Regions from separate parts of the Rhizobium sp. Root491 genome, predicted to be linked through region 1. Evidence: predicted binding sites of a transcription regulator. Region 1 holds the regulator's gene; each other region holds the start of a gene.
What was found. The regulator PhoB, encoded in region 1, activates phosphate uptake and scavenging genes when phosphate is short. The targets are predictions, from matches to a motif close to TGTCATNNANCTGTCAT.
Positions count from the first base shown of each region.

Region 2: a site for PhoB is predicted at 1,087-1,103, ahead of phnC (phosphonate ABC transporter ATP-binding protein). Genes of this name have one in related genera too.
Region 3: a site for PhoB is predicted at 1,032-1,048, ahead of ASD46_RS20110 (ceramide glucosyltransferase). Genes of this name have one in related genera too.
Region 4: a site for PhoB is predicted at 1,071-1,087, ahead of ASD46_RS01460 (bifunctional 2',3'-cyclic-nucleotide 2'-phosphodiesterase/3'-nucleotidase). Genes of this name have one in related genera too.

Region 1 covers NZ_LMFF01000001.1:1,006,231-1,008,432, forward strand. The annotation lists gene ASD46_RS04995 (GcrA family cell cycle regulator) at 1-261, shown strand, start outside; gene phoB (phosphate regulon transcriptional regulator PhoB) at 561-1,244, opposite strand; gene phoU (phosphate signaling complex protein PhoU) at 1,276-2,001, opposite strand; gene pstB (phosphate ABC transporter ATP-binding protein PstB) at 2,100-2,202, opposite strand, start outside.
Region 2 covers NZ_LMFF01000001.1:1,245,904-1,248,105, forward strand. The annotation lists gene phnL (phosphonate C-P lyase system protein PhnL) at 1-311, shown strand, start outside; gene ASD46_RS06210 (DapH/DapD/GlmU-related protein) at 308-925, shown strand; gene phnC (phosphonate ABC transporter ATP-binding protein) at 1,162-2,022, shown strand; gene phnD (phosphonate ABC transporter substrate-binding protein) at 2,108-2,202, shown strand, end outside.
Region 3 covers NZ_LMFF01000016.1:333,726-335,927, reverse strand. The annotation lists gene ASD46_RS20110 (ceramide glucosyltransferase) at 1-946, opposite strand, end outside; gene ASD46_RS20105 (DUF982 domain-containing protein) at 1,530-1,799, opposite strand; gene ASD46_RS20100 (BON domain-containing protein) at 2,011-2,202, shown strand, end outside.
Region 4 covers NZ_LMFF01000001.1:281,970-284,171, reverse strand. The annotation lists gene ASD46_RS01460 (bifunctional 2',3'-cyclic-nucleotide 2'-phosphodiesterase/3'-nucleotidase) at 1-992, opposite strand, end outside; gene ASD46_RS01455 (PilZ domain-containing protein) at 1,207-1,542, opposite strand; gene ASD46_RS01450 (DUF1203 domain-containing protein) at 1,641-2,108, opposite strand.

The DNA.
Region 1 (2,202 bases):
GCGGCAACGGCGCTGCACGAGGAGATCGATATCGAGACCGCGCAGGTTCTCGATTACGTTCCTTCCAAGAACGTTGTCACGCCCATTTCCCGTCGCCTGACGCTGACGGAACTGACCGAGCGCACCTGCAAATGGCCGGTTGGCGATCCGCTGAAGGACGACTTCCATTTCTGCGGTTGTGAAGCGCTGGAATCTTCGCCCTATTGCAAGTTCCATGCGAAACTCGCCTACCAGCCGGTGAGCGAGCGCCGCAAGGCTTGAGTGTTGCGGCACGCATTCAGCACTCAAAAATTACGGGCCTTCGGGCCCGTTTTTTTATGACAAAAATAAAGCCGCTTTCTGGGCGGCTTGATGGCAGGCCACACCCTTTCCCCTTACTATTGGGCGTGACCCTTCAATCCGGATTTCAACGCGCAGCCGATCTCCTCCGGTCAAAACGGACAATGGCATCGAGTTTGGCGGATATTCATATTGAAAAAGCCCGAAACCGTTTCAGATTTCGGGCTTCCTGATTTTTTGGTGCACTACTTCGCCAGCGAAACCATCTGGTTCCGCTTCGCTCAGGCTTCCATCGAATATCCCGCACCACGCACCGTGCGGATGACATCCTGCATGTGCGAGAAATTCAGGGCCTTGCGCAGACGTCCGACATGCACATCGACAGTGCGCTCGTCGACATAGATATCGTGACCCCAGACGCCATCCAGCAATTGCGAGCGGGAAAACACCCGACCCGGCGACGTCATCAGGAATTCCAGCAAGCGGAATTCCGTGGGGCCGAGGCGCACTTCGCGGCTTTTGCGGTGAACGCGATGGGTCTCGCGATCCAGTTCGATATCGCCGCATTTGAGCACCGACGACAGAACCTCCGGACGGGCCCGGCGCAACATGGCCTTGACCCGGGCCATGAGTTCCGGCGTCGAGAACGGCTTGACGACATAATCGTCAGCGCCGGTAGCGAGACCGCGAACCCGTTCGCTCTCTTCGCCACGCGCCGTCAGCATGATGATGGGCAGGCGTTCTGTTTCCGGCCGCATTCTCAAGCGCCGGCACAGTTCGATACCGGAGACACCGGGCAACATCCAGTCCAGGATAAGAAGATCCGGAATGCGCTCCTGCAGCCTGATTTCCGCCTCATCGCCACGGGGTATCGTGTCGACGTCGTATCCCTCAGCCTCGAGATTGTAACGAAGCAGGACGCTCAACGCTTCCTCGTCTTCCACAACTGCAATCTTGGGCACCATATGCTGAACTCCGCAAGCTTCTGCTTGTCTGTTACTCGGTCACCGAACCAAGCGTGTTGGAACTGTCGTCCTTCGGACGCTCGCCCTCCGGCTGGCTGCCGGTGGTCATGTAATAGATCGTCTCTGCGATATTCGTCGCATGATCGCCGATACGCTCGATGTTCTTGGCGCAGAACAGAAGATGCGTGCAGGTGGTGATGTTGCGCGGGTCTTCCATCATGTAGGTCAGAAGCTCCCGGAAGAGCGACGTGTACATGGCATCGATTTCCTCGTCGCGTTCACGGATCGCATTGGCCTTTTCGGCGGAACGCGTGGAATAGACGTCGAGGACTTCCTTGAGCTGCACCAGCGCCAGGTCGGACAGATGCTCGATGCCGCGGGCGAGCTTGCGCGGAACACCGGTGCCGGCGACAGCAATAACGCGCTTGGCCGTGTTCTTGCCAAGATCGCCGACGCGTTCGAGATCGGCGGCGATACGCAGGGTGCCGATGATCTCGCGAAGGTCTGCCGCCATCGGCTGACGCTTGGCGATGGTTACAATCGCCTTGTCGCCGATTTCGCGCTCAGCATGGTCGAGAATGGTATCGTCCGAAATGACCTTCTGCGCGAGCGCAGCATCGGAATTGACGAGTGCGCGCACGGCGTCACCGCACATCTGCTCGGCAAGACCGCCCATTTCGGCGATGCGGCGCGTCAGAAACTTCAGTTCGTCGTCATAGGCAGACAGGATATGCGAATGGGTCGTTGTCTGTGTCATGGTCTATTCCTCCGGCTTGGCCTGCATGCGCGTGCCCAACAGCGGGGCACGGCAGAGGCACCAGTCTTGTACGGTTACGATAAAGCACCGGCCGGGGATCAGCCGAAGCGGCCCATGATGTAGTCCTGCGTGCGCTGGTCGTCCGGATTGGTGAACATCTTGTCGGTTTCGTTTTCTTCGACAAGATGACCAAGATGGAAC
Region 2 (2,202 bases), 240 kb from region 1:
CCGTTCTGCTTTCGAAACTCAACCTGCCGCGGGAACTGTGGTCGCTGCCGCCAGCAACCTTTTCCGGCGGCGAGCAGCAGCGCGTCAACATCGCACGCGGTTTCATCACCGATCACGCGATCCTGCTTCTCGATGAACCGACCGCATCCCTGGATGCCGCCAACCGACGGGTGGTCGTGGAGATGATCGCGGAAAAGAAGCGCAAAGGGACCGCCTTGCTCGGTATTTTCCATGACGAGGAAGTGCGGGAAGCCGTGGCCGATCGCGTTCTGGATGTCTCGCAATTCTCCCCCCGGAAGGCAGCGGCATGAGTGTGAAGGTCGGTCTCGAACCTGTTGTCCACGAAAGTGCCCGCGTCACCAATTCATCGATCGGCCGCTATACCGAAATTTCGGAACGCTGCCGCATCGAGGAAGTGGAGATGGGCGACTATTCCTATGTCATGCAGGACGGTGCGATCTGGTGCGCCACCATCGGCAAATTCGTCAACATCGCCGCATCCGTCCGCATCAACGCGACCAATCATCCGATGTCGCGCGCCACACTTCACCATTTCACCTACCGTGCCCACAATTATTGGGACGACGCCGATGATGAAAATGACTTCTTCGCCGCCCGCCGCGCCAAGCGCGTGGTGATCGGCCACGATGTCTGGATCGGCCATGGCGCGACCATCCTGCCTGGCGTCACAATCGGAAACGGTGCGGTAATCGGGGCCGGTGCGGTCGTGTCGAAAGACGTTGCGCCCTATACCATCGTCGGCGGCGTACCCGCCCGGCTGATCAGGAACCGCTTCCCGGCGGACCTTGGCCAGCGCATGGACGATCTCAAATGGTGGGACTGGGACCACGCAACGCTGCGCGGCGCACTGGACGATTTCCGCACCCTCGCCGCCGAGGATTTCGTGGCGAAATACGCCCGGTAAAATCGCCCACACCGAAGAAACTGCAGATTCCGGGGTCATGCTCCGGGGTCTCCCTAACCATGTCTGCGAGACACAGCGCGGGCTTCAAGCCCTTGGCACGACTACTAAAAGGTTCGCAGGCGACCACGCGCACGCCTTATCTGCGCATTCTGTAATATTTTCTTCATCAAACTGACATTCACGCTTCACGCACCGCTGTTAGGTCGAACCCCATCAGAAGAAGATTGGACGGGGAAATGAGCTTTCACCTGAAGCAAGTCACGCGCCGTTTCGGCAACCACACTGCGGTCGATTCCGTGAATGTGGAAATTCCGCAAGGCCAGATGGTTGGCGTGATTGGACGTTCTGGCGCAGGAAAGTCAACGCTGCTGCGCATGATCAACCGCCTCGTCGATCCCTCCTCGGGTTCCATTCACTTCAACGACACGGAAGTCTCTTCGCTGAAGGGTGCCGCCCTGCGCAACTGGCAGCGCGACTGCGCGATGATCTTCCAGCAGTTCAATCTGGTGCCGCGTCTCGACGTGCTCACCAATGTCATGCTCGGCCGCCTGAACCACCGTTCGACCGTGCTCAGCCTGTTCAACATCTTCACGGATGAAGAGCGCCTGATGGCGATTGCCGCCCTCGAGCGGCTCGGCATCGAGCACGTGGCCATGCAGGCGGCGGGCACGCTTTCCGGCGGCCAGCAGCAGCGCGTCGCTATTGCCCGGGCACTAATGCAGTCTCCGAAGATGGTTCTCGCCGACGAGCCGATCGCCTCTCTCGATCCCCTGAACGCCAAGATCGTCATGGACGCCCTGCGCGACATCAACGAGCGTGAAGGCATCACCGTCATCACCAATCTGCATACGCTGGATACGGCGCGCAATTATTGCGAACGCATCATCGGCATGTCGCAGGGTCGAGTCGTTTTCGACGGAACACCCGCCGAACTGACGGCGGCGGCGGTCACCGAGATTTACGGCACGGATTCACACGGCGCCGGCATCGACGAGACCATGACCTCGACCAGCATCAATATTCCCGGCGCGCAGCTTGCCGCGCGTCCGGTTCAGCAATCTGCCGGTCCCGAACCGCTGGCTCTCGCCGGGCTCTGAGGAACCGCTCAGCATCGTTTGCGCCCGCGTCAAGGGCCGATACTTCACAACAAACTCCGGCTCGCCGGGAAACAGGAGAAAGTCCATGTTGAAGAAAATCCTTCTTTCGGCAGTCGCCCTTGGCGTTCTGGCCGGTTCGGCCATGGCTCAGGACGTCAAGGTCCTGCGTATCGGCCTCGA
Region 3 (2,202 bases), on a different contig from region 1:
ACATGATGGCGAGTACGGCAATCGCGGTGACGGCAAGGTTCGCATCCGCGGCAACGGCGGCAGCGAGCGCGAAGAGGAGCGGGGGAAGCGCGCCGGTGAGGATTTCCGGGGCGAAATATTGCGGGAAGGTGACGCGCCGCAGCCGCGCCCAGCGGGTCTGCCGCGACCAGATCTCACCGGCATGGCGCTGTCCGAGCGGCTGCTCGAACGGGGCCGACACCAGGTGTACCTTGCGACCGGCGTTTCTGACCAGTTTCGTGGAAGCGGCATCTTCGGCGATTTCGGCGGCGAGCGCGCGGATGCCGCCGCGCTCTTCCAGGAACGGCTTGTTCCACAACATCGATTTGCCCTGCGCGAAGCCCATGCCGATGGCTTCCGCCGCATATTGCCAGCGGCCTTGCGAGCCGTTGAGGAAGGCGCATTCCACATGCGCCCAAAAGCCATCCGGCCGGGAGCCGAGCGGTGGCGAGCAGACCAGTCCGCTATCCGGCCGCCAGGCCGACATCATGGTTTCGATATAGGATTGCGGCATCAAAACATTGGAATCGGCCAGAATGACCCATTCGTGTCGGGCAGCACGCCAGCCCTTGACGCAATTGTTCAGTTTGGGATTGGCGCTGATGCGATCATCGCCGATGAGCAATTGCGCTGAAACTGCGGGGAAGGCCGCGCTTGCCTTGCGCACTTCCTCGATCACGGGATCGAACTCGTCGGCGACGCAGAACAGAAGCTCATAGTCCGGCCAGTTGAGCTGGAAGGCGCGCGACAGCGTCAGCGGCGTGAAAGTTTCGATGCCGCGCAGCGGCACCACCAGTGATACCGGCGGTTTCTGCCGGACAAGTGCGTTGTCCGTATCGCATCTTTTCAGCCGCCAGCCTGCCAGAACGACGCCGAGAAGATTGAAGGCGAGGAGCAGAATTGCGCAAAGGGCAAAAACAGTTTCCATGTTGGCCAGTTCCACTCCCAAGCTTTCAGCGGTTTACCCGCCAACCGATTCCATGGAATTCGTCATTGCGGATTATAACGTTTGCATGACAGTTACATGTCATGTTCCGCAGGCAGGATACGACTTCGGTCGTTCATGCGACCCTGGCGCACGGGTCGATGCCGCGTTTGTTACCGAGAAAGCGTGAACGGTTTTTGCAGACTACCTCTTCGCTAGGGGAGACGGTCGTTTGCCTGGTTGAATGCCATAACGACGAAGCGGGCGTGTCGCGCTATCAGGAATAGTCACGTCGAAACACCGATTGTAAGACAGAAATCTATCCGAGTATTGACTGCCGGTGCATGGGGAAAATTAAGACGGTGTATCTCACAGCAACCTCCCGATCCCTGTGCACCCGGCCATTTGAATAGGACGAAGTTCAGGCTTCAATCAAACGGGCGATCCACGCAGGTGGATTGCCCGTTGTTTTGACCTCTGGAGCCATGTTGATGACGGCAGATAGACTTGCCGCTCATCCGGTTGTCATCACCGTAAGTGATTGATATGTAGTCGATAATATTCACAAAGCCTTCCGCGTGACGACCTAGTGGATGTTCAGAATATGCGCGTGGCTGCTTGCGACCAGAAACGATTCCCGCGCTTTTTCGATGTCGCATTTTCCAGCGATAGCATCGAGACAGTTCCTGCGTGCGTCCTCATATTCCGGTCCGTGTTCATCCGGCCAGCGGTACATCAGCATGTCCAGCGCCACCAGAGGGCTGTAGATTTCCACCGCTGCGGATAACGGCAGGTGGATCGCCACCGGCTTCATCCACGAGGCGTGGTGACACGGCTCCGTTTTGTTAATCAGCATGTCATTCTCCTCCCTGTTTCATGCGCCTTGACGGCAAATTTCACTCCCATGCGCGAAATGCTCACCTCACGAAATGGTTCCCGATCACCTAAAATGTGATCGGGCAGGGGGTTCCAATTTGCCAAGATGAATGGAAGATGAACGAATTGATGAACCGGAGATGAACAAAACCGTGATTCGGGCGTTGTAATAGCCAAGAAGGAGAACGCACATGTTCAATTTGTCAGGCATTCAGGAAAGCTTCTTTGGAGACCGCATGGCGGGTGTATGCGAGGCCATCACCTCTGCATTGGCTTTCGAAAACGGTCTCGAGAAGTCGCGGATTTCCGCAACCGTCGAAAATGACGTGATCTATCTCGAAGGGACGGCGGATTCGGTCGAGGCAATCGACATTGCCATCAAT
Region 4 (2,202 bases), 720 kb from region 1:
TCCTTTTCGAGCAGAAGGTCAATGAGGCCCATATGCGAGCCCCAGAAACCGGCCATCACGGCCGGCTTGCCCATCAGCGTACCCTTGACCGCATCCGCACCCTCGATGCCGTCCCATGTCTTTGGACCGGGGAAGACCAGATGCTGGTGACCAGTGAAGATGGCGTCAATACCTTCCACGCCCGCCAGATAAAGCGAGGCGTTTTCCATGCGATCGGTCTGGCCCTTGCCATCGATGCCGGAATGGGAAAGCGCGATGACGATATCGGCACCTTCTTCCTTCATGACCGGAACCCAGGCTTTAGCCGCCTCGACGATATCGCGCGTCTGGGCCTTGCCCTCCAGATTCTTGGAATCCCACATCATGATCTGCGGCGGCACGAAACCGATGATACCGACCTTGACCGGACTGGTTACGCCTGCACCATCGCGGATCTGTTTCTCGAGGATGACGTAAGGCTTGAAGAACAGCTCATCCTGCTTGGGATCGGAAGCCAGCTGACCCTTGGTGAGGTTGGCGCAGACATAAGGGAAACCGGCGCCCGCCAGTGTATTGGACATATAGTCGAGGCCGTAATTGAATTCGTGGTTGCCAAGCGTGCCACAATCATAGCCAAGGACATTCATGGCGTTGATGACGGGATGCTTGTCGCCGGCCTTCATGCCGCGCTCATAGGCGATGTAATCGCCGAGCGGATTACCCTGCAGGAAGTCGCCATTATCCACCAGCATCGAGTTTCCGGCCTCGGCACGGATGGCGCCGATGATCGAAGCGGTGCGCGCCAGACCCATCGTGTCGTTCGGTTTGTCGGCGTAATAATCATAGGGAAATACGTGAACGTGGATGTCAGTCGTTTCCATGATGCGCAGATGCGCCTGGTTGGCTGCGGCGCGCGCGGCGAAGGGATGCAACAGCACCAGAGCCGAAGAGGCGGCGATGCCACCCAGAAGCGAACGGCGAGTGATGGGGTGGAGAGCGAGAAGCGACGACATGGGAACTCCTTCGTATGAAGCTTGCTCTGTCAGGAAAACGACAAGGTAGAAGCAATCCCCGAGGAGTCCATCATCAAAATGACAAGCCCGTGACGGACGGGCCAGTTTTCAACCGTTTGATAAATTTTTTGCCACAAGGTGGCCGCGCGCGCATGGCCCGCTTCGGGAATGCGCTATGTCCGGTCTGCGCATTCCCCTTGTCGGAAACATCTGCTTAGCGGGCGAGAGTCGGTTTTACTTCTTCGTGGAAGAAGCGGAAATAAGACGACAGCTGTGCCAGCGTGTTGGTGGAAAGTTTGAGTTGCAGGCCGAGCCGGTTCATGTGCTGCCATTGCACGACACCCTCGATGAAACCCAGATCTTCACTCTGCACCTTCACCCGGCTTCCCTTGGCGGCAGCGAAAGGTCCGTCCAGTTCGAGCGCCATGCCGGTGGCGGACAGGTCCACCACGCGGCCTCGGGTCGACTGGCTGAAATAGTGCACGGTCGCGTAGATCCGGGTCTTGCTACGGGTCGCAGTGCGGGTCGCCATATTGAGGTTGTTTGCCATTTCGCTACTCAAATCAATTGTTTCCGATGCTTGCATCATGACGTAGAAAGTTTGAGAGCCGTTTAGCCGTTTGCTTAAAATTGCAAGTAATCGCGCGATTATGCTGTGTCGATACGGCACTGGTAGCAATTGTTGCGGGCGGAGCGCACATGCACATAAGCGACGTCTGCCCGCTCCAGAAGATGCGCTGCGCGTGAAAGGATTTCGTCCGTCGCCGTCACCGCGCCGGTGCCGTAGACGATGCGGTCGTCAGTGCCATAGCCGCGAACGATATAATCGGGGCTGTTGAGCATCGGGGGAAGGGCATCCGTCTGCGGATAGTGCTCACAGGCCTCAGCGTGAAGAAAGACTGGCCCCGTTTCCGCATAGGGCTGGAGCGAAGGGAAGGGCCGGTAGGCGAGGATCAGCATTCCTTCGCCTTCATTAATCTGGGAAAAGCAATGGCGGCACGGCATGCCACCTGGAGAAACGGCCTTTTCCGGCGGGTTGCCATAGGCGTCGGCGGCTCCCGCCCGGAAAGCCTCAGCTTCCTTAGCCGGCATTGCTGTAAAGACGAGATCGGTCATGGCGAGGTCCTTCTGTTGGGATCGGCGTTGCTTCTTTGCAGCTATGATCCCGAAACAGACCTCTATCCACCCGATTCTTGACGGGTGATGCAAC